DNA from 4 places in the Pseudomonas sp. S3_C06 genome. Region 4 is predicted to be linked to each of the others. Evidence: riboswitches for the same ligand, from Rfam matches in the RefSeq annotation. Region 4 holds a riboswitch; each other region holds the start of a gene.
What was found. A riboswitch is a leader RNA that binds a small molecule or an ion and turns the genes downstream of it on or off. The one in region 4 is predicted to bind cobalamin.
Positions count from the first base shown of each region.

Region 1 (7,886 bases), 970 kb from region 4:
AATCGGCCCCAGATTGCACGGAAACTGACAATGCGTGCGGGTCAGCAAAACACCGCCCGGCTTCTCGATGCGATCGTGCGCGAGTAAATGCCGGCGCAAGGTTTTCCATAACTGCAAGGCGCCGCGTTGGGTGCAGCGCGGGCCGGTGCAGAGGAACACATGGCGTGCGTGCTCGGGCACGTGCGACCAGTCCGGGTGCGTGTCGACGCCGTCGACGGTTTTGATGTCACTCATCAGAAGCGGTACGTGTAGCGTACTTCGGAGGTGAACGGCCGGCCGAGGTTATCGACGTTGCTCGAACGGCTGGTGACGTAATCGCGGTCGAAGAGGTTTTCCACCAGCAGGCTGACGCGGTGTTGGTGGGCGTTGTCGAGATAGCGATAAGCGTCGGCGTCGACCACTGAATAGTTGCCGTACTCGACCTGCTTCGAGCTTTTGATGTCGCGGATATAGCGGATCGCACCGCCGGCGCCCCACAGGCGGTTTTCCGATTCATAACCCACGCGTGAACGGGCGAAGAAGCTCGGGATGTCGTTGATCGTCACACCGCTGCGCGACTCGGTGAGGTTGCGGGTCATGTCCGCTTGCAGGCTCCACTGATCGTTGAGCGCCAGTTTGGCGTCGGCCTCGAAACCGCGCATCTGGATCGTGCCTTCACCGTTGACCCACTGAATGTCATCGAGGGTGATCAGGTCGTCGATCTTGCGTTTGAACAGGGTCACGCTGGCGCTGAATTCGCGGTCGAGCAGAAAGCCTTTGTAGTCGACACCCAGTTCGGCGTTGCGGCTTTTTTCCGGTTTGAGATTGCGGTTGCCGATCTCGTCGCCCGGCTCGTTGACGAACAGTTGCTCGGCGTTCGGCAGTTTGTAGGCGCTGCCGTACTGACCGCGCACCGCCCAGTTGTCATTGAGGTCATACAGCGAAGTGAGCATGCCGACCGTGGCACTGTCGCCGCCGCTCATGGCCTCGTGACGCACGCCGATGCTCGGGTGCCAGTCGGGCAGGGCGTCGATCTGCGGGCGCAGTTGCGTGTAGAACGCGTGCGCTTCAGCCTTGTCGTTGTCGATAATCAGCACATCGTCCTGGCCCTTGAACCATTGGTTGTCGGTGCCGAACACCAACACATGGCCACCGGGCAATTCTGCTTTGCCTTCGGCCTGCACGCCCCAATCGGTGAAGCCCCAATAGTCGTTGTGGTTGATGACTTTGGTGCCGCCGCCGGCGATGTTGTTGACCCGGGTGTAGCGCGTGTCCCAGTCGTTGATATGGCCTTTGACGAAGTAGCTCAGACGCTCATTGATGGTCTGCTCGAAAGTCGCCGTGGCGATCTGCTGCACGCGGTCGTTGGTGGTCTTGTGATTGTCGACCGGACGGGCGAAGTCGAGGTTGGCGTCGGCGTATTGGTAGAACAGTTCCAGCCGCGCATCCTCGCCAAACGACTGAATCGCCTTGCCGCCGAAGGTGGTGACTTCGTAGGCGCGGTTCTTCTCGCTGACGTTTTTCATGTCGCGGTTGCGATAGGGCTGGTAACCGTCGGAGACGTTGTGGCTGACGTACGCGAGCAAACCGAGATCGCCGAAACCGTTGCTGAAGATGTTTTCGACCCGAGCGTCTTCGGTGGTGCCGCCGAAGCTGTCGACGCCCAGATTCACTTCGCCGGAGGTTTTGCGCGATTGCGGGCTGCGGGTGACGATGTTGATCACCCCCGACACTGCCTGGGTGCCGAACAACAGACTCTGGCCACCCTTGAGCACTTCGATGCGCTCGATGGCGTTGGCCGGCAGGGTGTCCAGATAGAGGCCGCCGTACAGGCGATTGTTCAGGCGCACGCCGTCGAGCAGGATCAGCGTGTCATCGTTGCGCCCGCCCAGCAGCGAATAGGTGCCGTAGTCGAACGGGCCGTTTTTCGGCGCGACATACAGGCCGGGAATAAACATCTGCATGACGCGGCTGACATCGGCACTGGGGCCAGCGCGCTCTATCTGTTCGCGGCTGACGATCTCGACCTTGCTGCCGAACTTCGCCATCTCGGCGACCGTGGTCGACTCCACCGACGGTGCGGAAACGATTTGCTGATTGAGTTCCAGCGGCGTGTCATCTGCCAGCAGCAGGGGACTGAACAAACAGCCGAACAGAAGGGTTGGAGCCGAGGTGTAGAAAGGTCGAATCATTGTCTTCTCGAAAAGGATCTTCGCAGAAGAGCATGCAGGAGAAGGCATCGCGCACAGCCAATACCGGCCCATGCCCGCCCACCGCAGGATTTTGCCAAACAGCAATTCAGGCCGGTCTCCGGGCTCGCGCGTATCGAGGCTTTCACCTTCCCATGGCCGTGCGGCCACAGTGGTGTATCGAAAGCATCACGCGCATACCGTTGCGGGGGCAGCACCGGACTTGTTCGAAAAGAACGTACCGGTTTCCCGTTTCACCCCATGCACGGCGGCATGGGACACCTGAAACTGGGCGGCATCTGAACATTCGAATGACCGTTCGTCAACTTGCCAATTATCGGCTGGGGGGCGACGGCGATAGCCATGAGGATGTCTGCATACACCGCAATACCCTGTAGGAGTGAGCCTGCTCGCGATTGCGCAGGGTCAGTCAACCTATTCGGTGCAGACACTCCGCTATCGCGAGCAGGCTCACTCCTACAGGGGCACAAGATTGGTGTAGATCCTGTCCGCCAGCATTGGCCGTCAAATCCTTGAAGGTTTAAAGTTCACTTCAAAGTCATTTGCAGCTCAGGTCAATCATGAAAATCGGCGAACTGGCAAAAATCAGCGGTCTGGCGCCTTCGCGCATCCGCTTCTATGAGGCGAGCGGGCTGATCAAGTCGGTCGAGCGCAAGGCCAACGGTTATCGCGACTACGCCCCGGAAACCGAGTGGATCCTGCATATCATCACCGGCGCGCAGTCAGCGGGTTTTTCCCTCGAGGAAATCCGCCAGTTACTGCCGGTGAACGCGCAGGAATGGCAGCACGAAGAAATGCTGGTCGGGCTCAAACGCAGGGTCGAAGAAATCAAAATCCTCCAGCAACGCCTGGCGCATAACAAGGCGCAGTTGCTGCGGGTCATTCACGGCATCGAGAGCAAACCGGCCGACGTCGGCTGTGCCGACAACGCGCAGTTGTTGATCAGCCAGATCCGCGAGGAGAAGGCGCCGGTGATTTCCGGCCTGCGTGGCATGGCCTCCGGGAAGTAAAAGCGTATTGAAAGGCCGCCGTTTGACGGTGCTGGCCGATAGATTTAGAGACTCTAGTTTGAGTTCAATGAGAGTCAACGCTTGGCATCACTGTCATGAGAGGATGCCAAGCGGGTATGTGATAGTTACTGGTAAGAGTGAACTACGGGTGCCAACATGCTCTGGAAATTGGCAATCGTCGGGTCAATGAGTTTTTTCAGGTTATATTTTTTCAAGGGCCCCACGTTGTCAAAACGCGCTTCGATTGCGATTTTTACCTTTTCCCAAAAGTCCAGTTCGAGTGTGAGTTCGTTGCTGCCATGATTGGATCTTAAACGGTCCGTGAGATAACGCTCTGAGGCAATCTCAATGAAGTCAGCAATGGCTGTATTAGGAGCCTCGACAAGCGCAGTAACGAACAAATCCACATCAACATCCGTGAAGAACACAGTATGGCGGTGCTCGGTGATCAGTAATTTAACGAGTGTCGTCCGGGTGCCTTGTTTAATGGCCGTATAGAAGCTAGAAAGTTTGTCTGAAGCGTGAGTTTTGGATTTTTCAATCTGGGCTTTTTTGAAAGCGTCCGCGTGCGCACTTATAAAAAACTCGAACGAGTGTGCCAGTTTTTCGTTGCTCTTCAGGTTGGCCACTTCCCACTGAATAAAATCATTGAGATTGCAATTTTTCCAACTGTCGGAACCTTGATGTTTTCTCGGATAAGCACTTATGCAGTTAGCCAGGTCAGTGGCTTCCATATGACTCAAGTCATGTTCAATTAACTTCGCCATCAACTCCGCCTTTCTAAGGAATTTTAGCGGGTGTTCATCATCAAGGCTTAAAATTTCACTTTCCAGCGTATTGTTGAGGAGGAGGAACTCATCATCTTCCAGAGAATGAAAGTAGTTGATTTTTTCCAGCGTGTCCTGCTCGGGTGTCTCCTGTTTTGCAAAAAATGGCAGTGACTCGGAGAGTAAGTTGATTTTTGAGTGGTCGCCGTTAAACAGAACATCGAACCAAAAGTTATCTCTCAAGATTGGTAGTTCCGAAGGGAAGTATTTTTTTGTGAAAGCCGTGCCTGATTGGAAAATATTATTGCATAACAGGTCTTCCTTACGAATCTTGGCAGACCTGACTTCCATGCTGAGTGCAAAAAAGGTTTTGGCTAGCAAGTTTGCGTATTTTTCATGGTCTTGAAATTTACGTTCAAGGGTATCCCACATTTGGGAGAAATCGTCGATTGCCTGTTTTAGCGATCGGAGGTTGCGACAGTCTGACGCGGCATAGGCTTCTACAATTATTTTTTTGAATTGCTGGATGTTATCTGCGTCGTCATGGAGGAATCGCTCAATGACGTCTTCAGCACTGTGATTGACCAGAAAAGTTTTGCTGATAACTTTTTCTTTGAATTTTCTATAGTTCTCTTCCTGCCCTCTCTCGAGTTCCGCTTCGTTGGCAATCAATATGGTTTTTATCTGGCAGGTTTCTACGATGTGGTTGATGTAGCCTAGTAAATCCTGGAGCGGGATTCTAGAGCGTTCAACATCGTCAAGAATCAGCGCGTAGTCGGATTTTCCATCGATGAGCAGGTTGTATAAATTGATATCTCCTGCATTAGCGCTCATGGAGATTTCAGTTTTCATTTCTCCGGGCGCTTCCAGCTTTATTGCGGTCGCCAGTTTTTTGACCGAGCTCCCCAAGAGTTTCATTGCTTTGGAGTTCATGACAGGATAAAAGAATCCTAGTATGCGGTCTTCCACTTCGGATATTTTGTGGAGTCCAAACAGGCTGACTTTAACCAGTTTAAGGTTTTTAATTTTGTTGTTTGTGACAAAAAAATTGATGAAGTGAGTTTTACCACAACCCCAATTCCCGGTGAGTAAAATGGCTTGGCTCGAGTGTTTGCTATTTAGGTAGTGAAGTAAATTCGTTTCGATATTTTCGTTGACTGATTCGGTCATGTGTCATTTCCCTATGAATTTCGAACGATATTAAAAATGCAGTAGAAATTTTCTCTAGCGTTAAATGCGGATTCTGGCCTAGAGCCATCATGCGCAGTGTCTACTTTTCATTAAGGGCAGCGCAATCCCTTTGCCCGTTTTCAGACACCCTCCCGCGTCTGGAATCTTATCCGGAAGCTTTCGAAAAAACGATTGACCCTAAAGTTGGCTTTAATCTTATGGTTGTCCCACGCCCAATCGAGGACTCCTCATGAACGTGTTCGACAACCTGATGCTCCCCAATGGTTCGACCCTCAAGAACCGCATTGCCAAAGCCGCCATGGAAGAAAACATGGCCGACGCCGATCAGGCACCTTCGGAAGAACTGATGCGCCTGTATCAAGCTTGGGCCGATGGCGGTGCCGGGCTGTTGATCACTGGCAACGTCATGGTCGATGGCCGCGCGATGACCGGGCCGGGCGGCGTGGTGCTGCAGGACGATCAGCAATTGGCCAAGTTCAAGCGCTGGGCGCAGATTGGCCGCTCGGGCGGCGCGCAGTTCTGGCTGCAGATCAACCATCCCGGCCGACAGATGCAGGCCAACCTCGGGCAGAAAACCTGGGCGCCATCGGCGGTCCCGCTCAACATGGGCAGCCTGTCCAAACATTTCTCCACGCCCCATGCGATGACTGCCAGTGTGATTGCAAAGGTCGTTCAGCGTTTCGCCCGCAGCGCACAGCTTGGCGAGCATGCCGGCTTCACCGGTGTGGAAATCCACGCCGCCCATGGTTATCTGTTGAGTCAGTTTCTGTCGCCGCTGACCAATCAGCGCACGGACCAGTGGGGCGGCTCGCTGGAGAACCGCGCGCGGCTGTTGCTGGACATCGTCAAGGCTGTGCGTGCACTGGTTTCTGCGCAGTTTGCGGTGGCGGTGAAACTCAATTCCGCCGACTTCCAACACGGCGGCTTCAGCGCCGATGAGGCGCGACAAGTCGTCGAATGGCTCAACGATCTGGGTGTGGATCTGGTCGAATTGTCCGGCGGCAGCTACGAAGCCCCGGCCATGCAGGGCGAGGCGCGAGATGGTCGTACCCTGGCACGTGAGGCGTACTTCGTCGAGTTCGCCCAGGACCTGCAGAAAGTCGCGCGGATGCCGCTGATGGTTACCGGCGGCGTACGTCGTCGGCCCATCGCTGAAATGGTCGTTAACAGTGGTGTGGACATGGTCGGCATCGGCACGGCACTGGCCATCGATCCGAACCTGCCGCGTGACTGGCTGCAGGGCAGGGACAGTGCCCCCGAACTGCCGCCGATCACCTGGAAGAACAAGGCCATGGCGTCGCTGGCCAACATGGCGGTGGTCAAGTTCCAGTTGCGCAAACTCAGTCAGGCGAAAACACCAGATCCGCACGTGTCACCGCTGCGCGCGCTGATCATGCAGCAAATCGGCAACGCCTTGCGTACCCGCCAGTACCGCAAGTGGGTGGCGAGCAACTGATCTGAATGGCTTGCTGACGTTCAGCCCTATATCCTGCACGCCTGTTTGATGGATTGATTTAGGGAAGAATTGCATGCCGTTCAGGGTGATGGTGGTCGGTGGTTACGGAAATTTCGGCAGCATCGTGTGCCGCCATCTGGCGCTGATGCCGGACATCGGTCTGGTGCTTTCGGGTCGTGACCCGCGCAAATTGCAGCGCAAACTCGATGAGCTGAACAGCCAATCGGGCAATGTCTGCGAAGGCTGGTGCGGCGACGCCATGGGCGAAGAGTTCGAGGCCGCATTGCGTGCGCTGAACATTCAGTTGGTCGTGCATACCGGCGGGCCGTTTCAGGGGCAATCCTATGCCGTTGCGCAGAGTTGCATCGACGCTGGCGTGAACTACTGCGATCTGGCGGACTGCCGCACGTTCGTCAATGGCATCGACGTTCTCGACACACGGGCGAAGCAGGCCGGCGTGGCGATCCTCAGCGGTTGCAGCTCGGTGCCGACGCTGTCGTCCGCAATCATCGATGAACAGCGCCAGCGTTTTTCACGCATCGACTCGATCGAACACGGCATTTCCTCATCGGCGAAAATGCCGGGTCTGTCGACCATCGAAGGCGTACTCGCCTATGCCGGCAAACCGATCAAACAACTGAAAAACGGCAAGGTGCACGAAGTGTCCGGCTGGCTGGACCTGACCTTGCGCAAAATGCCGCAGATGGGCACGCGGCTGCTGGCCAACGTCGATGTCCCGGACATGGATATCTTCGCCAGGCGCTATGGCGCGCAGACCCTGAGTTTCAAGGCGGGCGCCGGGCTCAAGCTCGGCGGTATCGCCAATGGTCTGCTGGCTCAGGCACTCAAAATCGGACTGGTGCGCGACCATGCTTTGTGGGCCGCAAGATTGCATCGCCTGGGCACGCGCTTCGAGCGTTTCGGCGATGGCAAAAGCGCGATGTACATCGACGTGCAAGGCCTTGGCATTGACGGCAAACCGCTGTCCATGACCGCGCAACTCACCGCCCTGAACGACAAAGGCCCGGAAATCCCCAGCTGCGCCGCCGTAGCACTGGCGACGAAAATGGCCCAAGGCTACGTGCCGACCGCCGGCGCCCGACCTTGCGTGGGCGAAATCAGCGTCGCCGAGTACATGGCCGCGATCAACGACCCGGCCAACCTGAGCCTGGCCGTGAACTTCTCGGACGGGCAGCGCTGACATGCTCTATCTGTGCCTGAAGTACCTGCACATCATCGCGGCGATTTTCCTGTTCGGCTTCGGCATGGGCTC
Region 1 covers NZ_CP162747.1:1,067,401-1,075,286, reverse strand. The annotation lists gene AB4N44_RS04635 ((2Fe-2S) ferredoxin domain-containing protein) at 1-234, opposite strand, end outside; gene AB4N44_RS04630 (TonB-dependent receptor plug domain-containing protein) at 234-2,171, opposite strand; cobalamin riboswitch at 2,264-2,469, opposite strand; gene AB4N44_RS04625 (MerR family transcriptional regulator) at 2,750-3,199, shown strand; gene AB4N44_RS04620 (P-loop NTPase fold protein) at 3,325-5,136, opposite strand; gene AB4N44_RS04615 (NADH:flavin oxidoreductase/NADH oxidase family protein) at 5,387-6,613, shown strand; gene AB4N44_RS04610 (saccharopine dehydrogenase family protein) at 6,687-7,814, shown strand; gene AB4N44_RS04605 (DUF2269 family protein) at 7,816-7,886, shown strand, end outside.
Region 1: another riboswitch for cobalamin. It lies ahead of AB4N44_RS04630 (TonB-dependent receptor plug domain-containing protein); the one in region 4 lies ahead of AB4N44_RS00375 (CbtB domain-containing protein).

Region 2 (7,886 bases), 1.0 Mb from region 4:
CCGAACGAACGCAACACGATCAGCCCGACTTGATGCGCATGCGGCGCCAGGCTTAGTTGCGGCGTGTTATCCATGAACGCTTCATCGACCACCAGCCAACCGCCACGCCGGGCAAGCCGCGCGTGCCAGTCGAGCAATCGTGCCGGGGTCAGACTCAGACCGGTCGGGTTGTTCGGGTTGACCACCACCAGCACGTCGAGGCTGTCGAGAAAAAATTCGACTTCCTGCTCCAGCACTTCGCGCACGATGTAACCGCTGCGGCGCCAGGCTTCGGCATGTTCGGCATAACACGGTGACAACACGCCGACTTTGCCGGCGCGGCGCAAGCGCGGCAGCAACTGGATAGCCATCTGCGAACCGGCCACCGGCAGCACTTGCGCGGCACCGTAGTAATCGCACGCAGCTTGCTCCAGACCATCATCGGTTTCCGGCAACCGCGCCCAGGCGCGCAGCGGGATTTCCGGGATCGGGAACGGCCACGGCGCGAGGCCGCTGGACAGGTCGAGCCAGTCCGCCTCGGCAATGCCGTAATCGAGTGCCGCCTTGCGCAGCCGGCCACCGTGCTCAAGCATAGAATTCAGCCCCCACGCAGAGAATCAGCAGCCATAACCATACGCCGCGCTGGACCAATTGCCAGCCACGATCAATGGAATCTGCGTCAGCCGCTGCGCCCTCGCCAAGCTGAGGACGGTCGTGAAGTTCGCCGTGGTAAATCGCCGGCCCACCCAATTCCACGCCCAGTGCACCAGCGCCGGCAGCCATCACCGGGCCAGCGTTGGGGCTGTCCCATTGCGGCGCCTGGGTGCGCCAGCACTTCAGCGCGAGTCGGGTTTTGCCGAGCAGCGCGTAGGTCAATGCCACCAGACGCGCAGGAATGTAGTTCAACACGTCGTCGATTTTCGCCGCCGCCCAACCGAAGCGCTCGAAGCGTTCGTTGCGATAGCCCCACATCGCATCCAGCGTATTGCTCAAGCGATAAAGAACCACGCCCGGCGCACCCGCCACGACAAACCAGAACAGCGCGGCAAACACCGCATCGCTGCCGTTTTCCAGCACCGACTCAGTGGCAGCACGAGCGACGGCGGTGCTGTCGAGTTCATCGGTCTGGCGGCTGACTAGGTAGCCAACACGCTTGCGAGCCTCATCGAGATCATCCGCACGTAAAGCAGCAGCCACCGGCGCGACATGCTCACCGAGGCTGCGCATGCCGAGGGCGCAATACAACGCGAGAATTTCGACGACCCAGCCCACGTACGGCGCCCAGGAAAATGCGGTAGCAAGCAAGGTCAGCGGCAGCACGGCGATCACCCACGCAGTGACGCCATGGCTGCGCCAGCCCCGGCCACCGGCGTTGAATCGTTGCTCGATGCGCCCGGCGAAATTGCCGAACGCCACCAGCGGATGCCAGCGTTTCGGTTCACCCAACAGCGCATCCAGCGCCACTGCGGCGACACTCAACAACGCCACACTCATTGACTCACTCCCCAATAATTTTCATACAGCAACTCATTGAGCGGCCGCGCCTGCGCCCACCCTTCGAGTACCAGCATCGGCGCCGGATAGAACTCCTTGACCGGGCCCAGACATAAAACCGCCAGAGGTTTTGCGCCTTCGGGCAACTTCAAAAGATCAGCCAGTGCCTGAGGCTCGAACAGTGAAACCCAACCCATGCCCAGACCTTCGGCGCGCGAGGCCAGCCACAGATTCTGGATTGCGCAGGACAGCGAGGCCATGTCCATTTCCGGCAGCGTGCGGCGACCGAAGATGTGTTTTTCGCGATCGTCCATCAATGCGGCAACCAACACCTCGGCGCAGTCATGGATGCCTTCGACTTTGAGTTTCATGAACTCGTCACTGCGCTCGCCGAGGGCTTCTGCGGTGCGGACGCGTTCTTCTTCCACGAGGTTCTGGATCTGCCCGCGCAGGGCTCGGTCGCTGATACGGATGAAACGCCAGGGCTGCATCAGGCCGACGCTTGGGGCCTGGTGGGCGGCTTCCAAGAGTCGGCGCAGCAGATCCGGCTCGACCGTGCCGCCAGTGAAGTGGCGCATGTCGCGGCGTTCGGCGATGGCTCGATAAACCGCTTCGCGTTCGGCTTCGGAGAATGTGTTGTCGGTCATGGCCCTTTCGCGAGCAGGCTCGCTCCCACAGGGGATTGCATTTCGTCAGGCACGACATCGCCCACTGTAGGAGTGAGCCTGCTCGCGATAGCGTCCTCAAGGGACGGTGCAAACAATGCTGCGACAGCCACAGGATTCGACGGAAAATAGAAGTGCACATAAGAGGCCGTCATCCGCCCTTCCCGATAAACCGCCTCGGCCCCACGTCCACCATTCGGGCTCAAACCCCGTGCAATCGGCGCCAGTTCGGTAGTCGTCAGGGAATGATGATAAGTGTGCCCACGCAGCGAACCTTCCGGCAGATCCACCGCTTGCAACGCCAACGCCGCCAGACGCTTCTGCATCACCGCGTCGCCTTTGAGCAGCCCAACCAATTCGGCGCGAGTGCCTTCAACGTCCGTCAGCGAATCGAGCAGATACAGCATCCCGCCACATTCAGCGAGCAACGGTTTACCCGCTGAATGATGCGCACGAATCGCTTCAACCATCGCGGTGTTCTGCGCCAGCGCAACGTGATGCAACTCCGGATAACCACCGGGCAGATACACGCTGTCCGCTTCAGGTAATTGCGTGTCGCGGATCGGCGAGAAGAAACTCAACTCAGCACCCATCGCCCGCAGCAGATCCAGACTCGCGCCATAGGTGAAGGCAAACGCTTCATCACGGGCGACGGCGATTCGTACATTCTTCAGCAGCGGCTCGACAGCGATGATGTCAGGCGCGGCGAACTCAACCGCCGGTGGCAGCGCTACCTCACAGCTGCTGGCGAGAGCGTCGGCAGCGGCGTCGAGACGCACATCGAGGTCATTCAGTTCGCTGGCCTGCACCAGGCCGAGATGCCGGCTCGGCAGTTCGATGCCTGTTTCGCGGGACAACGCGCCGTACCAGCGCAGCCCCTCCGTGAGGCTGCCTTCGAGCAACTGCGCATGGCGCAAGGTGCCGACGCGATTGGCGAGCACACCGGCAAACGGCAGATCCGGCTGATACTTCGCTAAACCTAGAGCCAACGCACCAAAGGTCTGCGCCATGGCCGTCCCATCAATCACGCCAAGCACCGGTACACCGAAGTGCCGCGCCAGATCGGCACTGGACGGCGTGCCATCGAACAGGCCCATCACGCCCTCGATCAGAATCAGATCCGCCTCGGCAGCGGCTTCCCACAACAGACGACGACTCTCCTGCTCGCCAACCATCCACATGTCCAATTGATACACCGGCGCACCGCTGGCGCGCTCGAGAATCATCGGATCAAGGAAGTCCGGGCCGCATTTGAACACGCGCACTTTGCGCCCCTGATTGCGATGCAAACGGGCGAGCGCGGCGGTGACGGTGGTCTTGCCCTGACCGGAAGCCGGCGCGGCGATGAGCACCGCCGGGCAGTGACGTGGTTGATTCAAAGTTCGACGCCTTTCTGCGCTTTGATGCCGGCCTGGAAGGCGTGTTTGAGCATGCCCATTTCGGTGACCGTATCGCCCATCTCGATCATTTCCGGCTTGGCCGCGCGACCGGTAACGATCACGTGCTGCATCGGCGGACGCGCCTGCAAATCGCTGAGCACCTGATCGAGATCGAGGTAGCCGTGTTTGAGGGCGATGTTCAATTCGTCGAGCACCACCAGACCGATCGACGGATCGCGCAGCAGTTCACGGGACACGGCCCACGCGGCTTCGGCAGCGGCGATGTCGCGCTGACGATCCTGGGTTTCCCAGGTGAAGCCTTCGCCCATCACGTGGAAGCGAACTTGCTCGGGGAAGCGGCGGAAAAACAGCTCTTCGCCGGTGCTGTTGCGGCCCTTGATGAACTGCACCACACCGCACTGCATGCCGTGGCCCATGGCGCGGGCGAGCATGCCGAACGCCGAGCTGCTTTTGCCTTTGCCATTGCCGGTCAGCACCAGCACCAGACCGCACTCGTCGGGCGAGTTGGCAATGCGTTCGTCGATCACGGCTTTTTTGCGCTGCATACGGGCCAGATGGCGTTCGTCGCGCTCGGGGGAATCAGTCATGGGGGAGCTCTCCGTTGAGGCTGGATAACGGCGGGCAGGCACAAGAATAGACGGCAAAAAGCCTGGCATCGCCCACCGTGATGCCGCTGGATGGATCAGGCCGGTCTCCGGGCTCATGAGCGGCGTTGGCCTGACTGCGCGCCTTCCCGCTTCTTTCGAGGCAGTGGCTCAAGGCGCAGCTTTCACTCATTTACCGTTGCGGGGGCAGCGCCGGGATCGTGGTAGTTCTTCGTGCGAAGACAACCCTCACCGGCTTCCCTGTTTCACTCTGTCGACGCAGGTCACAGAGCACCTGAAACAAGCCGCGAAGGTTAGAGGGTTGGGGGTGGAGCGTCAATTAAAGAGGCGGCCATCGGGCGAATAACTGCCGCCGATCAATTATCTGCCGCCAATCTTGTGCCACACTGATACAAATGATATCAAAGAGCCATGCTTTTCCCGAAAAGCCCACCACAACAATAAAGGATGATGACGATGCAAGGCATGATCATCAGCAACCCGCGCCTGGAATTCCTGCGCCCGGTGCTCGAACGCTGGTTTGACTGTATCGACCGTTACAACGCCGTGCGCGGCGACAGCGATACCCCTTACTGGCATGACGAGAAAGCCAATCTCGGACTGCTCTCGGCGGCGGCCTGGATGGCTGAGCTGGTGACCTTGAACGAAACTCCCACGCGCAAGCAGAACGAAGAAGGCGAGCGCAACGCTCGCGCCGATCTGTTTCTGGCCGGCGCCGAAGACCGCGCCTTTATCCAGGCCACTCAGCGCTGGCCGAAGGTCACCAACCTGAATCTGACCCAAGCCCTGCTCGATATCACCAACGACGCCAAACGCATCAGCTACGCCAGCGATCTCAAGCTCGGCTGCCTGTTTATCGCGCCGCAAAAACCCCAGCACAGCGCCAGCCCCGAAGAGCTGCAGGACATGGTCGACGATCTGCAAAAGGAACACACCTGCGCGGTCGCCTGGTATTTCCCTTACGCCTACCGCAAGTTGCGCAGCGAAGCGGGCAACTATCACCCGGGCATCGCCGTGCTGTTCAAGGAAGCCCGCAGCTGAGCAGTTGAACCATCGGGCTTGCGCCCTCCTCTATGATTAGGAATGCATTCATAGGGAAGATCAGCAATGCGCAAGCCCCAGCTCGTTTTTGTCATCGCCTTCGCCGGAGGGCTCGCCGCCTGCGGTGAGACCTCCAGCCTGCAAGTCTCCGACGGCACCGGCCCGTCGCCGAAGCTGCCCGAACCGAACAAGACCCTGATCCCGACGGTGAACATCGCCCCGGCGATCGGCTGGCCCGAGGGCGGCAAACCGACAGCGGCGGCTGGCACCCAGGTGGCAGCGTTCGCCGAAGGCCTCGATCATCCGCGCTGGTTGTATGTGCTGCCCAACGGCGATGTGCTGGTGGCGGAAACCAATGCTCCGCCAAAACCGGATGACAGCAGCGGGATTCGCGGCTGGGTCATGAAGAAGGTCATGGGCAAGGCCGGCGCTGGCGTGCCCAGCCCAAACCGCATCACCTTGCTGCGTGACGCCGACCACGATGGCGTCGCTGAGACGCGCACAGTGTTCCTGCAAAACCTCAACTCACCTTTCGGTATGACGCTGGTCGGCAACGATCTGTACGTCGCCGATACCGATCGCCTGCTGCGCTTTAACTACGAACCGGGCGCGACCGAGATCAAGTCGCAGCCAATCAAGGTTGTCGATTTGCCTGGCGGCACGCTGAATCACCACTGGACCAAAAACGTCATCGCCAGCAAGGACGGCAGCAAGTTGTACGTCACGGTCGGCTCGAATAGCAACGTCGGCGAAAATGGTCTGGATAAGGAAGAAGGTCGCGCCGCGATCTGGGAAGTTGATCGGGCGACCGGCAATCACCGGATCTTTGCCTCGGGCATCCGCAACCCCAATGGCCTGGCCTGGGAACCCACCAGTGGCGCGCTGTGGACGGCAGTGAATGAACGTGACGAGATCGGCAGTGATCTGGTGCCGGACTACATCACCTCTGTGAAGGACGGTGGTTTCTATGGCTGGCCGTTCAGCTACTACGGCCAACATGTCGATGTCCGCGTTACGCCGCAAAACCCGGATCTGGTGACCAAGGCCATTGCCCCGGATTACGCCGTCGGGCCGCACACTGCGTCTTTGGGCCTGACGTTCGCCGAGGGCAACAACCTGCCGGCGCAGTTCAAGGAAGGTGCCTTTATCGGCCAGCACGGCTCATGGAATCGCAAACCGCACAGTGGCTACAAAGTGATTTTCGTGCCGTTTACCGGCGGCAAGCCGAGTGGCACACCGGTGGATGTGCTGACCGGGTTCCTCGACAAGGATGAGAATGCACTGGGCCGCCCGGTGGGCGTGGTGATCGATCAGCAGGGTGGCTTGCTGGTGGCGGATGATGTCGGCAACAAGGTGTGGCGAGTGTCGGCCAGCAAATAATTTTCGCCATGCACAAACAACTGTAGGAGTGAGCCTGCTCGCGATAGTGCCATATCAGTCGACATCATCGTTAACTGAATGACCGTTATCGCGAGCAGGCTCACTCCTACATTAGTGGATTGTGTGAGGCTTGAATTAAGGGTTATGCGCCAAATGCTCCGGCTGCAACACCCGCTTGGCACTCAGATAAGCCTTCTGCCAATACGCCTTCGACAGACTGTCCAGCTTCACCGTGCCGCCCGTGGCCGGCGCATGCACAAAGCGCCCTTCGCCGACGTAGATCCCCGCATGACTGACCTGCGAGCCGCCATTGGTGGCGAAGAAGATCAGATCGCCGGTCTGCAAGCCTTCCTTGCCGACATTCGGTGCCTGCATGACGATCAGCTCACGCGTCGAACGTGGCAAAGAAATGCCCGCCGCATCACGGTAGACAAAACCGATCAGCCCGCTGCAATCAAACCCTGAATCCGGCGTGTTGCCGCCCCAGCGATAAGGCGTGCCGACCAGACCGAGCGCGCGAAACAGCACGTCTTCAGCAGCAGGCGAAAAAGCTTGGGAGGGGCCGAACACGACCGGGGCACGAACCACCGGCGCAGGAGGCGGTGTGCGACTGGCGCAGGCGCTGAGCAGCGCTGCGAAGAAGATCAAGGTGAGGCGGGCCGACATCGTCATAAGCAGAACATCCTGATCTGGCTGCGGCTTTTTCTGCCGATGGACAGAAAAGAAAACCGCCTGCGTGAGCACGCAGGCGGTTTGCCATCAATATAGATTCAGGATTCTAGCGGCTACGCGGCAAACTTCAAGTAAGACTTTAACTTCACCTTGTAAAGTATACGTCTACTCCGTTGCCGGAAGCCCGATTGTCGCCGCGAACGCAGCGACAACGGGGGGATTACTTACGAGCAGTGACTACAGTCGGAGCGTTGGCCAGAGCGCGTTTCGCTTCGATGAAGGTCTTGCTCCAGTAGCTGTCACCCAGGCTGTCGATGCGAACACCGCCGCTGCGACGACTGCTGGAGTGGATGAACTGGTTGTCACCGAGGTAGATCCCGGCGTGACTGACACGACCGCGACGACCGTTGGTGGCGAAGAACAGCAGATCGCCCGGTTCAAGGTTGCTGCGCGAGACCAGTGGCGCATCCACGTTGATCATTTCGCGGGTCGAGCGTGGCAGGTTCATGCCGGCCTCTTCACGGAAGAGGTAGCCGATGAAACCGCTGCAATCGAAACCGGCTTCAGAGGTACCGCCGAAACGGTAACGGGTACCGATCAGGGACATGCCGCGTTCGAGGATGCTGTCGGCCAGAACAGGAAGCTGATAA
Region 2 covers NZ_CP162747.1:5,785,554-5,793,439, reverse strand. The annotation lists gene cobD (threonine-phosphate decarboxylase CobD) at 1-572, opposite strand, end outside; gene cbiB (adenosylcobinamide-phosphate synthase CbiB) at 565-1,473, opposite strand; gene bluB (5,6-dimethylbenzimidazole synthase) at 1,470-2,120, opposite strand; gene AB4N44_RS25785 (cobyrinate a,c-diamide synthase) at 2,117-3,517, opposite strand; gene cobO (cob(I)yrinic acid a,c-diamide adenosyltransferase) at 3,514-4,125, opposite strand; cobalamin riboswitch at 4,207-4,436, opposite strand; gene AB4N44_RS25775 (hypothetical protein) at 4,600-5,184, shown strand; gene AB4N44_RS25770 (PQQ-dependent sugar dehydrogenase) at 5,251-6,564, shown strand; gene AB4N44_RS25765 (C40 family peptidase) at 6,700-7,236, opposite strand; gene AB4N44_RS25760 (C40 family peptidase) at 7,457-7,886, opposite strand, start outside.
Region 2: another riboswitch for cobalamin. It lies ahead of cobO (cob(I)yrinic acid a,c-diamide adenosyltransferase); the one in region 4 lies ahead of AB4N44_RS00375 (CbtB domain-containing protein).

Region 3 (7,886 bases), 180 kb from region 4:
TTCAGCCCAACCCCGACGTCGCCCATCTGCGCAACACCTACGAGCATTTCTGGCAGCACGCCGCTGCTTGCGACGTGGTGCTCGCGGTCGGTGGCGGCAGCGCCATCGATACCGCCAAGGCGTTGATCGTCGGCACCGAATCCGGCCGTTTCGATGAACTGTTGAGCCTGCTGTCGATCGGCAAACCGTTCACCCCGGCCCGTTGCAAACAACTGATCGCCGCACCAACCACCGCCGGCACCGGCAGCGAAGTCACCCCGTGGGCGACGATCTGGGACAGCGCCAGCCAGAAGAAATATTCGCTGCACCTGGACTGCACCTGGCCACGGGTGGCGATCATTGACCCGCAACTGATGCTCACCGTACCGGCCGGCGTGACCGTTTCCACCGGTCTCGATGCGCTGTCCCATGCGTTGGAGGCGATCTGGAACGTGAACGCCAATCCGGTCTCCGACACCTTCGCCATTTCTGCGATTGAAGACATTCTCGAATGCTTGCCGCGTCTGCAAAAAGATCTGTCGAGCCAAGAGTTGCGCACGCGCATGGCACTGGCCGCACTCAAGGCCGGGCTGGCGTTTTCCAACACCAAAACCGCGCTGGCGCATTCGATTTCCTATGAGATGACCTTACGCCATGGTTTGCCCCACGGCATCGCCTGCTCTTTCACCCTGCCGTTAGTGCTCGGCCTGGCCTGGGGTCATGACGCAACGCGTGACCGCATCCTGCAACGGGTATTCGGCGAAGATCTGCTCACTGCGCAACAGCAATTGCGCGAGTTCCTGCACAGCCTCGGGGTAAAGACCGAGTTTGCCGATTACGGCGTCTCGGCCAAGGATGCCGAAGACATCATCCACCTCGCGATGCAGGGCGCGCGCGGCAAGAACTTCATCGGTTCACAAGCCGCCTGACCTCGCCCGCAACCTGAACGACCCAAGCACAGCCGGCGGCGTACAACGCCGCGGTGATTTCCTGCCGCACCGAAAAAGAGTGCACCCGCCGACGACAACCGACGGGAACCGACAACAATAAGGAAAAGATCATGAATCGTGCCGAAACAATGCCTGGTCTCGCCGTCCGTTCTGCCTCGTTCCGGGTCGCGCAGTGGCGCATGCTGCTGGCGGCGATGTTCTGTTACCTGTTTTTCTACACCGGGCGGCAGACCTTCGGTTTTGCCATTCCGGGCATTCAGGCTGAATTTGGCTTGAGCAAGGAAACCCTCGGCTGGGCCTCTGCGGCGATGCTCTGGGCCTACGCCATTGGCCAGGCCATCAACGGCAACCTCGCCGACAAGTTCGGTGGCCGGCGGATCATGACGCTGGGTGCGGTGTTGTCCTGCGGTGCCAACTGGGTGACCAGTTTCGCCAGCGGTTTCACCAGCCTGATTCTGCCGTGGGGCGTCAACGGCTACTTTCAGGCCTTGGGCTGGGCGCCGGGCGGTCGGTTGATTGCCAATTGGTGGGCGGCGGGCGAGCGCGGCAAGGTCTATGGCTTCTACACTTTCGCCGCCGGTTGCGCGTCGATTCTGTCGTACGTCACCTCTATCGTTGTGCTTGAAGTGCTGCAACTGGAATGGCGCTGGATCTTCCGTTTGCCGGTGCTGCTAATGCTCGCCGGCGGGATCATTTTCTATCTGGTTGCCCGCGAACGGCCGCAGGATATGGGTTTCGAACCGGTGGGCGATACCGGTGTGGCCAACGCTGACGACAAGCATCAGGAAGCCGCGCAGGGCGAAGTCGAGTCCTCGGCCCAACGCTACAAAGCCGTGCTGAAAAATCCCCGGCTGCTGATCGCCGCGCTGTCACTGGGTTTTCAGAACGCTGCACGCTACGGCTTGATCGTCTGGGTGCCGGTGCACTTTCTCGGCGCTGACTGGAAAAGTGGTGACGGCATGATCGATCCGAAATGGATCACTGTCGCCCTCCCCGTCGGCATGGCGGTCGGTGCACTGAGCAACGGCTGGGTGTCGGACAAACTGTTCGGCTCCAAGCGGTATCTGGCGATCATGCTCTACATGTTCCTCGGCGCCGCCACCAGCCTGTGGATGTGGAGCCTGCCGCCACACAGCATCATCGGCCTGGTCGCGTTGTTCCTTTGCGGCTTCTTCGTCTACGGCCCAGCGTCGAGTTTCTGGGCGCTGTGCCCGGATCTGGTCGGTGCCAAACGCGCCGGTACGGCGACCGGGATCATGAACTTTTCCTCCTACCTGTTCGCCGGATTGGCCGAGCCACTGATCGGGCGTCTGCTTGACACCACGGCAAATACGTCTCTGATCTTCATAGTGGTCACCAGCGCCTGCCTGTGCAGTGCGGCAGTGGCCTTGTTCATCCGACGCTGACGGGGCTTGCATGTACCAGTATCACAAGTGGTTGCGTTCGTTTCATGCGGTGGCCAAGACCGGCAGCTTCACCCTCGCGGCGGAGTACCTCTGCGTCGGTCAGCCGACCGTCAGCGAGCAGGTCAACGCGCTGGAGAAAACCTTCTCGGTCGAGCTGTTCCATCGCCGTGGACGCTACATCGAGATGAGCGCCGCCGGGCACAAGCTCTACGCGATCACTCAAGGTCTGTTCGGCCAGGAAGATGAAGCGGTGCAACTGCTGCAGAGCTTCAAGCAACGCAAAAACGGCATGCTGCGCCTCGGCGCGGTGTCGCCGCCGATCGCGATGAACCTGACCTACGAGCTGATGCAGCGACATCCGGACATTGAACTGGAAACCTCGTTTTCCTCGGAAAAGGACACCCTGGCGCGGCTGTTCAACTTCGACATCGACGTGGCGATTCTGGCGCTGTCGGAATTCGATGAGCGCTTCCACACGCGGCTGTATCACCGCTATCCGATCATTGCCGTGGTGCGCGATGACCATCCGTGGGCCAGCCAGTCGCAGGTTCACATCAACGAAATCAGCCGAGAAAAATGGGTGATGCGCGAGCAAAGTGCGCGCACCCGCCAACTGGTGGAAGAAAGCTGCAAGCGCCTCGATATCGAGCTCAATTGCGTCATGCAACTCAACAGCCGCGAAGCCATCGTGCACGCCATCGTCAAGGGCATCGGCATCGGGTTTGTCTCGGCCGTCGAGTACGCCGAAACACCCGGCACCACGCCGATCACCTTTGTCGACCACCCGTTCTTTATCGAATACCACCTGTGCTGCCTCGGCATCCGCAGGAACCGGCCAGTGATTGCCGAACTGTTTGATGCGAATCCACCGCTGACCTGATCAGCACTGCCCCTTGAACCGCCTACCTCATTACCGAGGGACGGCCCACGCTTACCTGAAAACGGAGATTGACCATGCAGTACCAACAACCGACTCACCTGCAAGCCGCGATCCTTGACTGGGCCGGCACCGTTGTCGATTTCGGCTCGTTTGCGCCGACGCAGATTTTTGTCGAGGCCTTTGCCGAGTTCGGCGTTGCCGTGTCGCTGGAAGAAGCGCGCGGGCCGATGGGCATGGGCAAGTGGGATCACATCCGCACGCTGTGCAACTTGCCACAGATTGCCGAGCGTTATCGTGCAGCATTCGACCGCGTGCCGAGCGATGACGATGTGACGGCGATCTACGAGCGCTTCATGCCGTTGCAAATCGAGAAAATCGCCCTGCATTCGGCGCTGATTCCGGGCGCGCTCGAGGCGATTGCCGCGTTGCGCGACAAGGGCTTGAAAATCGGTTCGTGCTCCGGTTATCCGGCGGTGGTGATGGCCAAGGTCGTCGAACTGGCGCGGGAAAATGGCTACGTCGCTGACCATGTCGTCGCCACCGATGAAGTGCCGAATGGCCGCCCGCATCCGGCGCAGGCACTGGCTAACGTGATTGCCTTGGGCATCGATGATGTGGCCGCGTGCGTCAAGGTTGATGACACCTGGCCCGGAATTCTTGAAGGGCGTAGCGCGGGGATGTGGACGGTGGCGTTGACCTGTTCCGGCAACGCGCTGGGCCTGAGCTATGAGCAATACAAGGCATTGCCGTCGGATCGACTGGCGGAAGAACGTGCGCGGATCGGCAAGATGTTCGCCCCCTCGCGCCCGCATTATCTGATCGACACCATCGCCGAGTTGCCCGAGGTAATCGAAGACATCAATGCGCGTCTGGCCCGGGGCGAAACCCCGCAAGCCTGCTGAGTAGCCCCTACCCCTGATCGTTCCCACGCTCTGCGTGGGAATGCAGCCCGTGACGCTCCGCGTCACTGGACGCGGAGCGTCCCTAGAGGCATTACCACGCGGAGCGTGGGAACGATCAGTTCGCGGCATTGCCAAATCGCAGGCAAAAAAAAGCTGCCAAAACTGGCAGCAAAAACTTTAAGAACACGCGATGTATTGGCCTCAGCATAGACGCCGGATAATGACAGTGTCATGACAGCCGCACATTCATTCGACCGCCCCGCCCCCCGTCATCAGGATGTCATCAAGATCACGGCAGAATCCTCGCAAACCGTCTTGAGCCTCGCGACGGATGCATTGCAAGGATTCCCATGAAAGACGACGCCTCGCTGTTTGCCGCCATCGACCTGGGTTCGAACGCCTTTCGCCTGATGATCGGCCAGTCAGTGCGCAGTCGAAAGGGCTTGCAGATTCAGGAAGTGAAAACCCTGCGTGAACCCGTGCGTCTCGCCGAAGGTTTTGATGGTGGTGCGCTGGATGCGTTGGCACTGGATCGCGGCTGGCAGGCATTGGCGCGGTTCGGCAAGAAGCTGCGCGGTTTCGAGGCCGGCCGGGTTCGCGCGGTGGCGACCAGCGCAGTGCGCGAGGCCGACAATGCGCAACTGTTTCTGGCCAGTGCCGAGCGGCATCTGGGCTTTCCCATCGACGTCATTTGCGGCCATGAAGAGGCGCGGCTGGTCTACGCCGGCGTGACCCACGCCTTGCCAAGCGCTGAAGACCTGCGCCTGGTGGTCGATATCGGCGGCGGTTCCACCGAGCTGATCCTCGGCCAAGGCTCACAACCATTGCTCACCGAAAGCATCGCCATCGGCAGTGGCACCTTGAGCACGCGCTTCTTTCGCGGCGGTGACGTGTCCGCCGGTGCCCTACAGGAGGCCGAACGCTTTGCCATCCTGCAGTTTGAAAAGGTTGCCCGACGCTATCGCGCTCAGGGCTGGCAGCAAACCATCGGTTCGTCCGGCACCGCGCGCATGCTGGCCAAAGTGCTCAAGGCCAATCGCCTCAACGACTACGGTCAGGACGGTATCACCTACGGCGGACTGCTGCGCCTGTCGTTGCTTCTGCTGAAGGTGAACAACGTGCAACAGCTCAAGCTCGCCGGCCTGCAAGCGCATCGCCAAAGCATTCTGCCCGGCGGTCTGGTGTTGATGCTGGCGGCGTTCAAGGTGTTCGGCATCGCGCAAATGCTGCCCTCCGAACCGGGCCTGCGTTTAGGCGTGTTGCACGGTTTGATGAGCCAGCACTAATCCTCGTCACGGCAGATTCGTCTCCCCTTCAGCGGCTCGATCGACTACCATGCCGCCGCCGGTTCCCGAACGGGACTAACAGGGAATCCGAGGTGCTTGCTCAGCACTGATCGGAACTGCCCCCGCAACTGTAGATGCCGAGCCTGCTCCACGACTGCCACTGGGTGAATCCCGGGAAGGCCGGAGCCAGGCGATGACGCATCAGTCAGGAGACCTGCCGGCACAGTGATTACTAACCGGCGGGGTGTCCGGGAAGGACATCGTGCCGTGCGCGTCTTCGTTGGCTGCCCGGCCTTGCGCTGTTTTCCTGACTGCGTTCGATGGTGTGTTTCCAATCCGTACTCTCCCGCTCCCGTACGGTTCCCCTGGAGACTGCCCCATGCTGCTGCCCCGCGTTGCCACCCTGATCACCGGCCTGAGCTTTGGCGCCATGGCGCATGCGGCACCGACGGTCTATCCGCTGACGGTCGAAAACTGCGGCAGCACCCTGACCTTCCAGCACGCACCGACGCGCACCGTGACCATCGGCCAGGCCGGCACGGAAATGCTCTACGCCATGGGCCTGGGCGACAAAGTCGTCGGCACCTCGTTGTGGTTCAACAATGTGCTGGCCAAATACAAAGCCCAGGACGACAAGATCGAGCGTTTGGCTGACAACGAGCCAAGTTTCGAATCGGTGATCGGCAAGCGCCCGGAACTGGTCGCCGTGGAGCTGGAATGGATGGTCGGCCCGCAAGGCGCGGTCGGCACTCGCGAGCAATTTCATGAACTGAAGATTCCGACCTACCTGCTGCCTTCCGATTGCGAAGCCAAGGACAACCTCGTCGGCGCCGATGGCACGCGACTGGCGCCGTTTCGCATCGAGACGATTTACAAAAGCGTGAGCCAACTGGCGCAGATCTTCGATGTTCAGGAGCGTGGCCAGCAGCTCAACGACGAGCTCAAAGCCAGCCTCGCCAAATCGATTGCCACAGCCCAAGGCAAACAGCTGAAGGATGCCAGCGCGCTGGTCTGGTTTTCCAGCGCACAAATGGACATCGAGCCGTTCGTGGCCGGGCACAAAGGCGTTCCCGATTTCATGCTCAGCACCCTCGGCGTGCGTAACGTGGTGGCGTCCGATGAAGAGTGGCCAACGGTCGGCTGGGAAACCATCGCCAAGGCTAATCCAACCTTTCTCGTCATCGCGCGCATGGACCGTCGACGCTTCCCCGCCGACGACTATGAAAAGAAACTCGCCTTCCTGCGCACTGACCCGGTGACGCGCAACATGGACGCGGTGAAGCACAACCGCATCATCATTCTTGACGCCATGGCCATGCAGGCGAGCCTGCGCATGTTCGATGGCATCGAGCAATTGGCCACGGCCATCAACGGCAATGACCTGTCGCAATGAGTGCCAGTCTGATCCGTACGCTGCTGGCCTTGGTGACACTGTTGATTGCAGTGGTCGCTGGTGTGGCCATCGGCGAAACCTCGATTGAACCGGGCGTGGTCGTGCAAGTGCTGGCGAACAAATTGTGGGGCGCCGGGTACGCGCTGGATCCTATCGACGAAGGCATCGTCTGGAACTACCGCCTGACCCGCGCACTGGTCGCGGCTGCATGCGGTGCCGGTCTGGCGACGTGCGGGGTGATTTTGCAGTCGCTGTTGCGCAACCCGCTGGCCGATCCTTATCTGCTGGGGATTTCTGCCGGCGCCTCGACCGGGGCGGTGATGGTGGCGTTACTCGGTGTTGGCGCCGGGATCATCTCGTTGTCAGTCGGCGCATTTGCCGGCGCAGTCACGGCGTTCGTGCTGGTGATTGTACTGGCGCGAGTCAGCGGTTCGGCCAGCGGCACCGGGCAGATCATTCTTGCCGGGATCGCCGGCTCGCAGCTGTTCAACGCGCTCACGGCGTTTTTGATCACCCGCTCGGCCAGCTCTGAACAGGCGCGCGGCATCATGTTCTGGCTGTTGGGCAATCTCGGCGGCGTGCGCTGGCCTTCGGTGTGGCTGGCGGTGCCGGTGGCCGTGTTGGGGTTGGTTGTGTGTCTGTGGCATCGGCGGGCGCTGGATGCGTTTACCTTTGGTGCGGATTCGGCGGCATCCCTCGGCATTCCGGTGCGACGTGTGCAGATTCTGCTGATTGGCTGCGCGGCACTGGTGACGGCGGTGATGGTGTCGATTGTCGGTTCGATCGGTTTTGTCGGGTTGGTGATTCCCCACGCCGCGCGGCTGTTGCTCGGCACCGGGCATGCGCGCTTGTTGCCGGCCAGTGCGTTGGGCGGCGCAGTGTTTCTGATTGCCGCTGATGTGCTGTCGCGCACGTTGATCAAGGGCCAGGTGATTCCGGTCGGGGTGATTACCGCGCTGGTCGGCGCGCCGGTGTTTGCCTTGATTCTGGTAGGCCGCAGGTCCGCTCGATGAATAGTGTTTTGAGTTGTTCTGGTCTGAGCTTCAGAGTGCGCGGCGCCGAGTTGCTCAGCGGTGTCAGCCTTGAAGTT
Region 3 covers NZ_CP162747.1:6,597,661-6,605,546, reverse strand. The annotation lists gene psrA (iron-containing alcohol dehydrogenase PsrA) at 1-908, shown strand, start outside; gene AB4N44_RS29415 (MFS transporter) at 1,040-2,335, shown strand; gene AB4N44_RS29410 (LysR substrate-binding domain-containing protein) at 2,346-3,215, shown strand; gene phnX (phosphonoacetaldehyde hydrolase) at 3,290-4,117, shown strand; gene AB4N44_RS29400 (Ppx/GppA phosphatase family protein) at 4,468-5,403, shown strand; cobalamin riboswitch at 5,446-5,639, shown strand; gene AB4N44_RS29395 (ABC transporter substrate-binding protein) at 5,783-6,796, shown strand; gene AB4N44_RS29390 (FecCD family ABC transporter permease) at 6,805-7,809, shown strand.
Region 3: another riboswitch for cobalamin. It lies ahead of AB4N44_RS29395 (ABC transporter substrate-binding protein); the one in region 4 lies ahead of AB4N44_RS00375 (CbtB domain-containing protein).

Region 4 (7,886 bases):
GATCAGGTGCCGGCGTTTGTCGATGCGATGGAAAACGCCAAGGATGCCAATCGTTTCGAGAAAATCGTCGAACGCTGGGGGATTCGCCGCAGTCATCCGCAATTCTGGTTCTATTTCCACGATTTGAGTCAGTACATCCACGAAACCGATCCGGTGGAAGAGGGCGTGCTGGACATGAACCGCTACGAGAATCTTTGATCATTTGAAACAGGCCGACTGTCACAGCTTCAGGTAACACACAAATCCCCTGTGGGAGCGAGCCTGCTCGCGAAGGCGGAGTGTCAGGCACCGAATACATTGAACGTACCGTCGCTTTCGCGAGCAGGCTCGCTCCCACAGGGTGAAGTGGTGTTTTTGCAATTGTGATCGGGAGCAGGTGATGTTGATTTCAGTGCAAGCCCTGCGTGCGCTTGCCGCGTGGACGGTGGTCTGCCATCACTTCATGCAGATATTCTTCGACTTTCAGGCACGTGGGCCCATCGGGCAGCTGTTCATCGACAAGGGCGCGGTGGGCGTCGATATCTTCTTCGTCATCAGCGGTCTGGTGATTTTCCTCTCGACCGAAAACAAACCGCTGCCGCCGACGCGCTTTCTGCTGTACCGCCTGTTTCGCATCGTCCCGGCGTATTGGCTGTACACGCTGTTGATGGCGGTGCTGGTGGTGTTCGCCCAGCCGTTGCTGCCGGATCAAACGGTGGACTGGGGTCATCTGCTGTTGTCGTTGCTGTTCATTCCTACGGAAAACCCCGGCGGCTACGGCTTCTATCCGACGCTGAATGTCGGCTGGACGCTGAATTACGAAATCCTGTTTTACGTGCTGTTTGCCTGGGCGTTGCTGTTCCGCTTGCAGGTGCGCCTGCTGGTGGTCGCGGCATTGCTGTTCGCAGTGAGTCAGGCGTGGACCGGGTTTGGCTGGATAAGCGAGTTTTACCGTTCGGACATTGTCTATGAGTTTCTGCTGGGGATCGGCATCGGCATGCTCTATCGCCGGGGCTGGATCGGTGCGGGACTGTGGCTGCCACTGGCGGCCATCGTCGTGGCGTTGCTGGCGATTTATCATTTGGCACCGGCGCCGAGGCTGCTCAATTGGGGGGTGCCGAGTGCGGTGCTGGTGATGGCGTGTATCTCGCTTGAGCGTTATGTCGAGCGCAGTCGTGTGCTCAAGCTGCTCGGCGATTGCTCGTATTCGGTGTACTTGATGCACGTTCTGGTGCTGTCGGTGGGTGGATTTATCGCGCGACGCTACGGCATCAACCCGTATTTGATGTTTGTCGTGTGTGCGCTGGCCATCGGCGTCGGCTCCTGGTTGAGCTACGAATGGGTGGAAAAACGCAGCTATCGCTGGCTCAAGGCGCGAATCGACGACGAGCCCGACGAGAATCTTTCCCGACAAAAATACTAGGACTTTGTCCGGCGCAACGATTGGCGTAAACTGCGCCCAAGCCTGCGAGGAGTTTCCATGACCGCTATTACCATTACCGACGCCGCCCACGATTACCTGGCTGATCTGCTCTCCAAGCAGAACACCCCGGGCATCGGCATCCGCGTCTTCATCACCCAGCCTGGCACCCAGTACGCCGAAACCTGCATTGCCTACTGCAAGCCGGGCGAAGAAAAACCTGAAGACACCGCGCTGGGGCTGAAAAGCTTCACCGCTTATATCGATCATTTCAGCGAAGCGTTTCTCGATGACGCCGTCGTCGACTACGCCACCGACCGCATGGGCGGCCAGCTGACCATCAAGGCGCCAAACGCCAAAGTCCCGATGGTCAACGCCGACAGCCCGGTCAACGAGCGCATCAACTACTACCTGCAAACCGAGATCAACCCGGGGCTGGCCAGCCACGGCGGTCAGGTCAGCCTGATCGATGTGGTGGAAGACGGCATTGCCGTGCTGCAGTTCGGTGGCGGTTGCCAGGGCTGCGGCCAGGCGGACGTGACCTTGAAGGAAGGCATCGAGCGCACCTTGCTTGAGCGAATCCCTGAACTGAAGGGCGTTCGCGACGTGACCGACCACACGCAGAAAGAAAACGCCTATTACTAAGGTGTTCGCTGCGGACATGAAAAACGGCGCCCCGTGAGCGCCGTTTTTTTATGGCTGAAATTCAAGAAAGCCTTCGCGAGCAAGCTCGCTCCCACATTTGATCGCATTCCCAATGTGGGAGCGAGCCTGCTCGCGAAAGGGCCTTCAAGGTCGATAAAGATGCGCATGCCCGGCGCGATACAGCGATGACTCGCTAAACACCTCACTCCCCAAAACGCGACCCACCAGAATCAACGCCGTACGCCGAAACCCTTTGGCCTCGACCTTCCCGGCGATATCCGCCAGCGTTCCCATCACCCAATCCTGATCCGGCCACGTCGCCCGGTGAATCACCGCAATCGGGCAGTCCGCGCCGTAATGCGGCAGCAGTTCCACCAGAATCTTCTGCAGATGGTTAACCCCCAGATGAATCGCCATGGTCGCGCCATGCTGCGCCAGACTGCCCAGTTCCTCACCGGCCGGCATGGCGGTCTTGTCGGCGTAGCGGGTCAGAATCACGCTTTGCGAGACGTCCGGCAACGTCAGTTCCGCACCCAGCAACGCCGCACAGGCTGCCGTTGCCGTCACTCCCGGAATAATCTCGAATGGAATATTCAGCTCGCGCAGATAGCGAATCTGCTCACCAATCGCGCCATACAGGCTCGGATCACCGGAATGCACGCGCGCCACATCATCACCGTTGGCGTGCGCGGTTTTGATCAATTCGATGATCTGTTCCAGATGCAATTCAGCGCTGTTGACCACGGTTTGCGCCTGATGACCGTCCAGCACCGCCGCCGGTACCAGCGAGCCTGCATAAATGATCACCGGGCAGCTGCGAATCAGCCGCTGGCCTTTGACAGTGATCAGTTCCGGGTCGCCGGGGCCAGCGCCGATGAAGTAAACGGTCATGGTTGAATCCTGTGAAAAAGGGGCACGGCAATCGCTTCAGATGAAGATTGCTCATGATCGGTGGCGGGGATTATCGGGAATTTATGCTGCGCCGGCCAATGCGAAGGTGGCCTGAGCGTATTTTTGCCGGGAAATCAGCAGTTTTGCCGGTGCCTGAATCAGCTGTTCGGCAAGGGCCAGCGCGGCGCTTTCGGCGACGCCATAGCAACCGGTACGTTCGTAAGCGATCTCGGAACGGTGGCTGAGTCGTTCCTGATAACTGGCCAGTTCTGCGCTGCTGAAGTACAGCAACGGCAGCGCCAGCTGTGCGGCGAGTTCCTGGAGACCGGGCTCATCACGCTTCAGGTCGATACTGGCCAAGGCCTTGACTGCTTGCAGCTCAATCCGATGAGCCTGTAACGCCTGATCAAGTAACGCGCGCAGCGTACTGGCCGGGCAGCCGCGCTGGCAGCCCAGGCCGATCACGAAGGTCGGCGCTGCGCTGTCATCGGTCATGCGTGGTATTGGCCATCGCTTTTGCGGCGGAACAACCAGGCGCTGATCAGGCCGAGGGCCAGCCAGAACACCACGTTGGTCAACTGCGAAGCGATTTTGAACTGAGCTTCCAATGCCTCGGGAGCGAGCATCGAATGCACTTGCGGCTGGGGTGCGCCGATTACATGCGGCACAGCAAGGATGGCCACGCCGAGGATTTTCATCAGCCAGTGACGGCTGAACGCAATCAACGACAGGCCGACAGCGGTCGAAGCGGCGGTGCCGATCCACCACATCTGGCGTGAGGCCAGATCAGCAGCGGCAGTGCCCGGCAATTCAGGTGGCAGGCCCATCGTCGGTGCCAGTACGAATGTCGCGTAACCGGCCAGGCCCCAGAGCAAGCCTTGCGAGGTTTTGGTCGGCGCGCGCAGGGTGTACAGGCCCGCGAGCATCAGGGCGAAACCGACGGCAACGACCAGATTGCCGCCCGTGGTCGAGACCACGCGCTGCCAGCCGTCTTCCGGCTCCCAGGCTTCGGCGTCGTGGGTGTGCGCAGCGGTGCCGGCGGCGTGTTCGTGAACTTCTGCAACCGGTTCGGCTTTCTCGAACGTCTCGGCCTGAAGAATCAGTGGCGACACCCAGAAGCTTTGCAGCAGGGTGAGGAGCAGGGCGGCCAGCAGACCGGTGAAACCTGCGGTTTGCGCAATACGCTTGATCATGTCGACAGGTCTCAGTGGCACGGGAACGCGGCGCTGTGGCGGGTATCGTGGGCGGCGTTGTGCACCGCTTCGATGTGCGAGAAACCGGCAAAGTAGACCAGGCTGGCGCCGAGGATCGACGCGAAGATCGCGGCGGCCAGGCGTTGGCTCAGGGTGGTGGTGCTGGCGATTTTGTCCGTGTTGCTGCCGGTGCTGCTGATGATCGACATGGCGCTTCCCTCTGGAATGTCAGTGGGTGAATCGAGCGCATGAAAACCCCTGCGGGTCGGGCTCGCAGAGGTTCGAACAGCGCCCGCCCACCGCGGGTTTGTTATGTTCAGCGACGCACAAGGTGCGGGCTGTGTGTTGCGGGCCGGTCTCCGGGCTCACGAGGGGTTGGCGTCATGCCGACCTGCAAGCGTCACCTTCCCATGCCGTACAGACACAGTGGTTTTGACGCTTCGCTCGCTTACCGTTGCGGGGGCAGCACCGGACTGACATGGCTCTGAGTAAAGCACATGATTCACCGGTTTCCCGTTTCACCCTGTGAAGGGCACCCGTAACAAGTTGTGTAGGAGAGCATGGGGGTGGGGTTTTGGTCAATTTTTGGGTGTATATCCGTTGCTGCGGGTGTGGCTGATTAGGGTTCCGCCCTTACGGCGGGTCACTTTTTCCAGACGCCGAAAAAGTAACCAAAAAGGCTTGCTCCTACGTGCGGCCCGCTCGCTGGGGCTCGGGGTTCCTTCGCTCCGGGATCGATCCGGGCGCAGCGCCTACGGTTTGCTTCGCTGCACCTCCTCTCGCTGTGTTTGGCTGCGCCAAACGGTCGCTACGCTCCCACGCCCGGATCAATCCCTCCACTCAGCCTTCCGACGTCGCCCGTGGATCAAGATCAAGAGCAGGCGAGCTGACACTCGGCCTATTGAGTGGTGAAGAGCGGGGCGTGGTCGGCTTTGGATTTGTGGTGGTGCTTCCCCTCACCCCAGCCCTCTCCCGAGGGAGAGGGGGCCGATTTTTGGGCTTTTCAAAGCTTGAGTTCAACTCGGTATCGCACGTCGGCGTAGCTCTCCCAAACACCTCGGTCAGTCCCCTCTCCCTTGGGGAGAGGGCTAGGGTGAGGGGCTCTTGATCTGGTTTTTGATCCTGCTTTGGCTTTGGCTTTGGCTTTGGCTTTTGATCTTTTGCCCCTTCGGCAGGCCGAGCGAAGGTGTTCATCCGGGGGTAGGCGCGTAGCGCCGTGCGGCGAAGCCGCACACATCGAGAGGAGGTGCAGCGAAGCAAACCGTAGGCGATGCCCCCGGATGGACACCGTAGCGAGGGAACACTGAGCCTCAGCGAAGTGCCGTACGCCGGGGCAAAGCCTTTTGGTTCCTTTTTGGCGTTTGAAAAAGGGACTCGCTGTAAGAGCGAAACCGCCAGAAGCAGCACCCGCAGCAACGGATATGCCCCCAATCCAAAACCCCCAAAGCATTGACCCAAAACCACACCATGCGTAGCCTTGCGCTTTCGAGGTTCTTCGGCCGTTGCCGAAGCTAAGAAGGGAACGCGGTCAATGCCGCGGCTGCCCCCGCAACTGTGAACGGTGATGTTCGCTGCCACGCCACTGCCAGCTCAACCCATGAGCCAGCGGGAAGGCGCAGCCAACGCCAGGCCCAATGCCTGAACACCGTCAGCCAGGAGACCTGCCTCGTCACAGATTCTCACTACAACCGGGCGGGGTGATCCGGTGGCGAACGCTTCCGGCGCGCACGCGCGTGGCCGGTTCTCGTCCCGTATGCCCGCCGCTTGCCAAAGGGCATACCGATGAAAACACTGGCCAAACTCCCCGTCACCATCGTCACCGGCTTCCTCGGCTCGGGCAAAACCACGCTGCTGCGGCACATGCTCGATAACGCCCAAGGCCGTCGCATCGCGGTGATCGTCAATGAGTTCGGCGAGCTGGGCATCGACGGTGAAATCCTCAAGCAATGCACCATCGGCTGCACCGAAGAAGAAGCCACCGGCCGCGTCTACGAACTGGCCAACGGCTGTCTGTGCTGCACCGTTCAGGAAGAATTTTTTCCGGTGATGCGTGAACTGGTCGCGCGTCGCGGTGACCTCGATCACATCCTCATCGAAACCTCGGGCCTGGCCCTGCCAAAACCGCTGGTGCAAGCCTTCCAGTGGCCGGAAATCCGCAGCGCCTGCACCGTTGACGCGGTGATCACCGTGGTCGACAGCCCGGCCGTAGCCGCTGGCACCTTCGCCGCGTTCCCGGATCAAGTCGATGCGCAGCGCAAACTCGACCCGAACCTCGATCACGAATCGCCGCTGCACGAACTGTTCGCCGACCAACTGGCCAGCGCCGACCTCGTCATCCTCAACAAGGCCGATCAGACCAGCCCGGAAGACCTCGCTCGCGTTCGCGCAGAAGTCGCCGAAGAATTGCCGCCCGCCGTCAAAATCATCGAAGCCAGCAACGGCCGTCTGCCACTGGACGTGTTGATCGGCCTCGGCGCCGGTTCCGAAGAACACATCGACAGCCGCCACAGCCACCATGATCACCACCACGGTGAAGGCGATGACGACCACGATGACCACGATCACGACGCCTTCGATTCGATCTCCATCGAACTTCCGCAAGCTGATGAAAGCCTACTGCTCGACGCCCTGACGCAACTGGTGGTCAAGCACGGCATCTTGCGCGTGAAGGGCTTTGCGGCCATTCCGAACAAGCCAATGCGTTTGCTGATCCAGGGCGTGGGCACGCGTTTCGACAAGCATTTCGACCGTCAGTGGGGTGCCGAGGAAGCGCGCGTCACGCGTCTGGTGCTGATCGGTCAGGAACTCGACGCCGCCCAACTCGAAGCGCAACTGCGCGCTGCGCTCAGCGTTTAAACCATGCACCTGCTCAGGACTCAGCCCGGCGGTTTCGTCTCGGATGACAACATTGCCGACCTTGGCCAAACCCCCGCCGAGCTGGTGATCCTGTGCAGCGGCGACTCCAGCCTGGCGCTGCTCGCCGAAGCCGCGCAGCAGTTGCCGGAAGATTATCCGAGCCTGCGTCTGGCCAATCCGATGCAGGTGCAGAATCACGCTTCGGTCGATCTGTATGTCGACGAAGTGCTGCGTCACGCCAAGGTCATTCTGATCTCGCTGCACGGCGGCATTGCCTATTGGCGTTATGGCGTCGAGCGCTTGGTCGAGCTAGCCGAACGTGGCGTGCAGGTGATTCTGGTACCGGGCGATGACCGTCCCGATCCGGAGCTCAGCGACTTGAGCACCGTCAATGCAGAAGATCGCGACCGGCTCTGGCAGTTTTTGCGTCAGGGCGGTCTGGGCAACGCGCTGGATTTCTTCCGCTGTCTGGCCAGCCGTTGGCTCGCCCGCGATTACGCCTGGGAAGAACCGCAAACCCTGCCGCGCACGGCGATTTACCACCCGAACAAAACCAGCGCCGCACTGAGTGACTGGCAAGCCGAATGGCTGCCGGAAAACCCGGTGGCGGCGGTGCTGTTTTACCGCTCGCACCTGCAAGCGGCGAACACCGCGTTCATCGATGTTTTCTGCCAGCGCTTGCAGGCAGCGGGGTTGAATCCGCTGCCGATCGCGCTGGCCAGTCTGAAAGAACCCGGCTGCCTGGCGGTGGTCGAGGATTGGCTGGATGAAGTCGAGGCGGGGGTGATTCTCAACACCACTGGATTCGCTCAGTCCAGCCCTGAAGCGCCGCATCTGCGGCCGTTTCGCCGCAATATTCCGGTGATCCAGGCGATCTGCGCGCAGGACAACGAGCCCGGCTG
Region 4 covers NZ_CP162747.1:97,267-105,152, forward strand. The annotation lists gene AB4N44_RS00345 (fatty acid cis/trans isomerase) at 1-198, shown strand, start outside; gene AB4N44_RS00350 (acyltransferase family protein) at 380-1,402, shown strand; gene nfuA (Fe-S biogenesis protein NfuA) at 1,460-2,044, shown strand; gene cobM (precorrin-4 C(11)-methyltransferase) at 2,189-2,935, opposite strand; gene AB4N44_RS00365 (cobalamin biosynthesis protein) at 3,017-3,430, opposite strand; gene AB4N44_RS00370 (CbtA family protein) at 3,427-4,128, opposite strand; gene AB4N44_RS00375 (CbtB domain-containing protein) at 4,140-4,337, opposite strand; cobalamin riboswitch at 4,462-4,683, opposite strand; cobalamin riboswitch at 5,600-5,811, shown strand; gene cobW (cobalamin biosynthesis protein CobW) at 5,911-6,984, shown strand; gene cobN (cobaltochelatase subunit CobN) at 6,988-7,886, shown strand, end outside.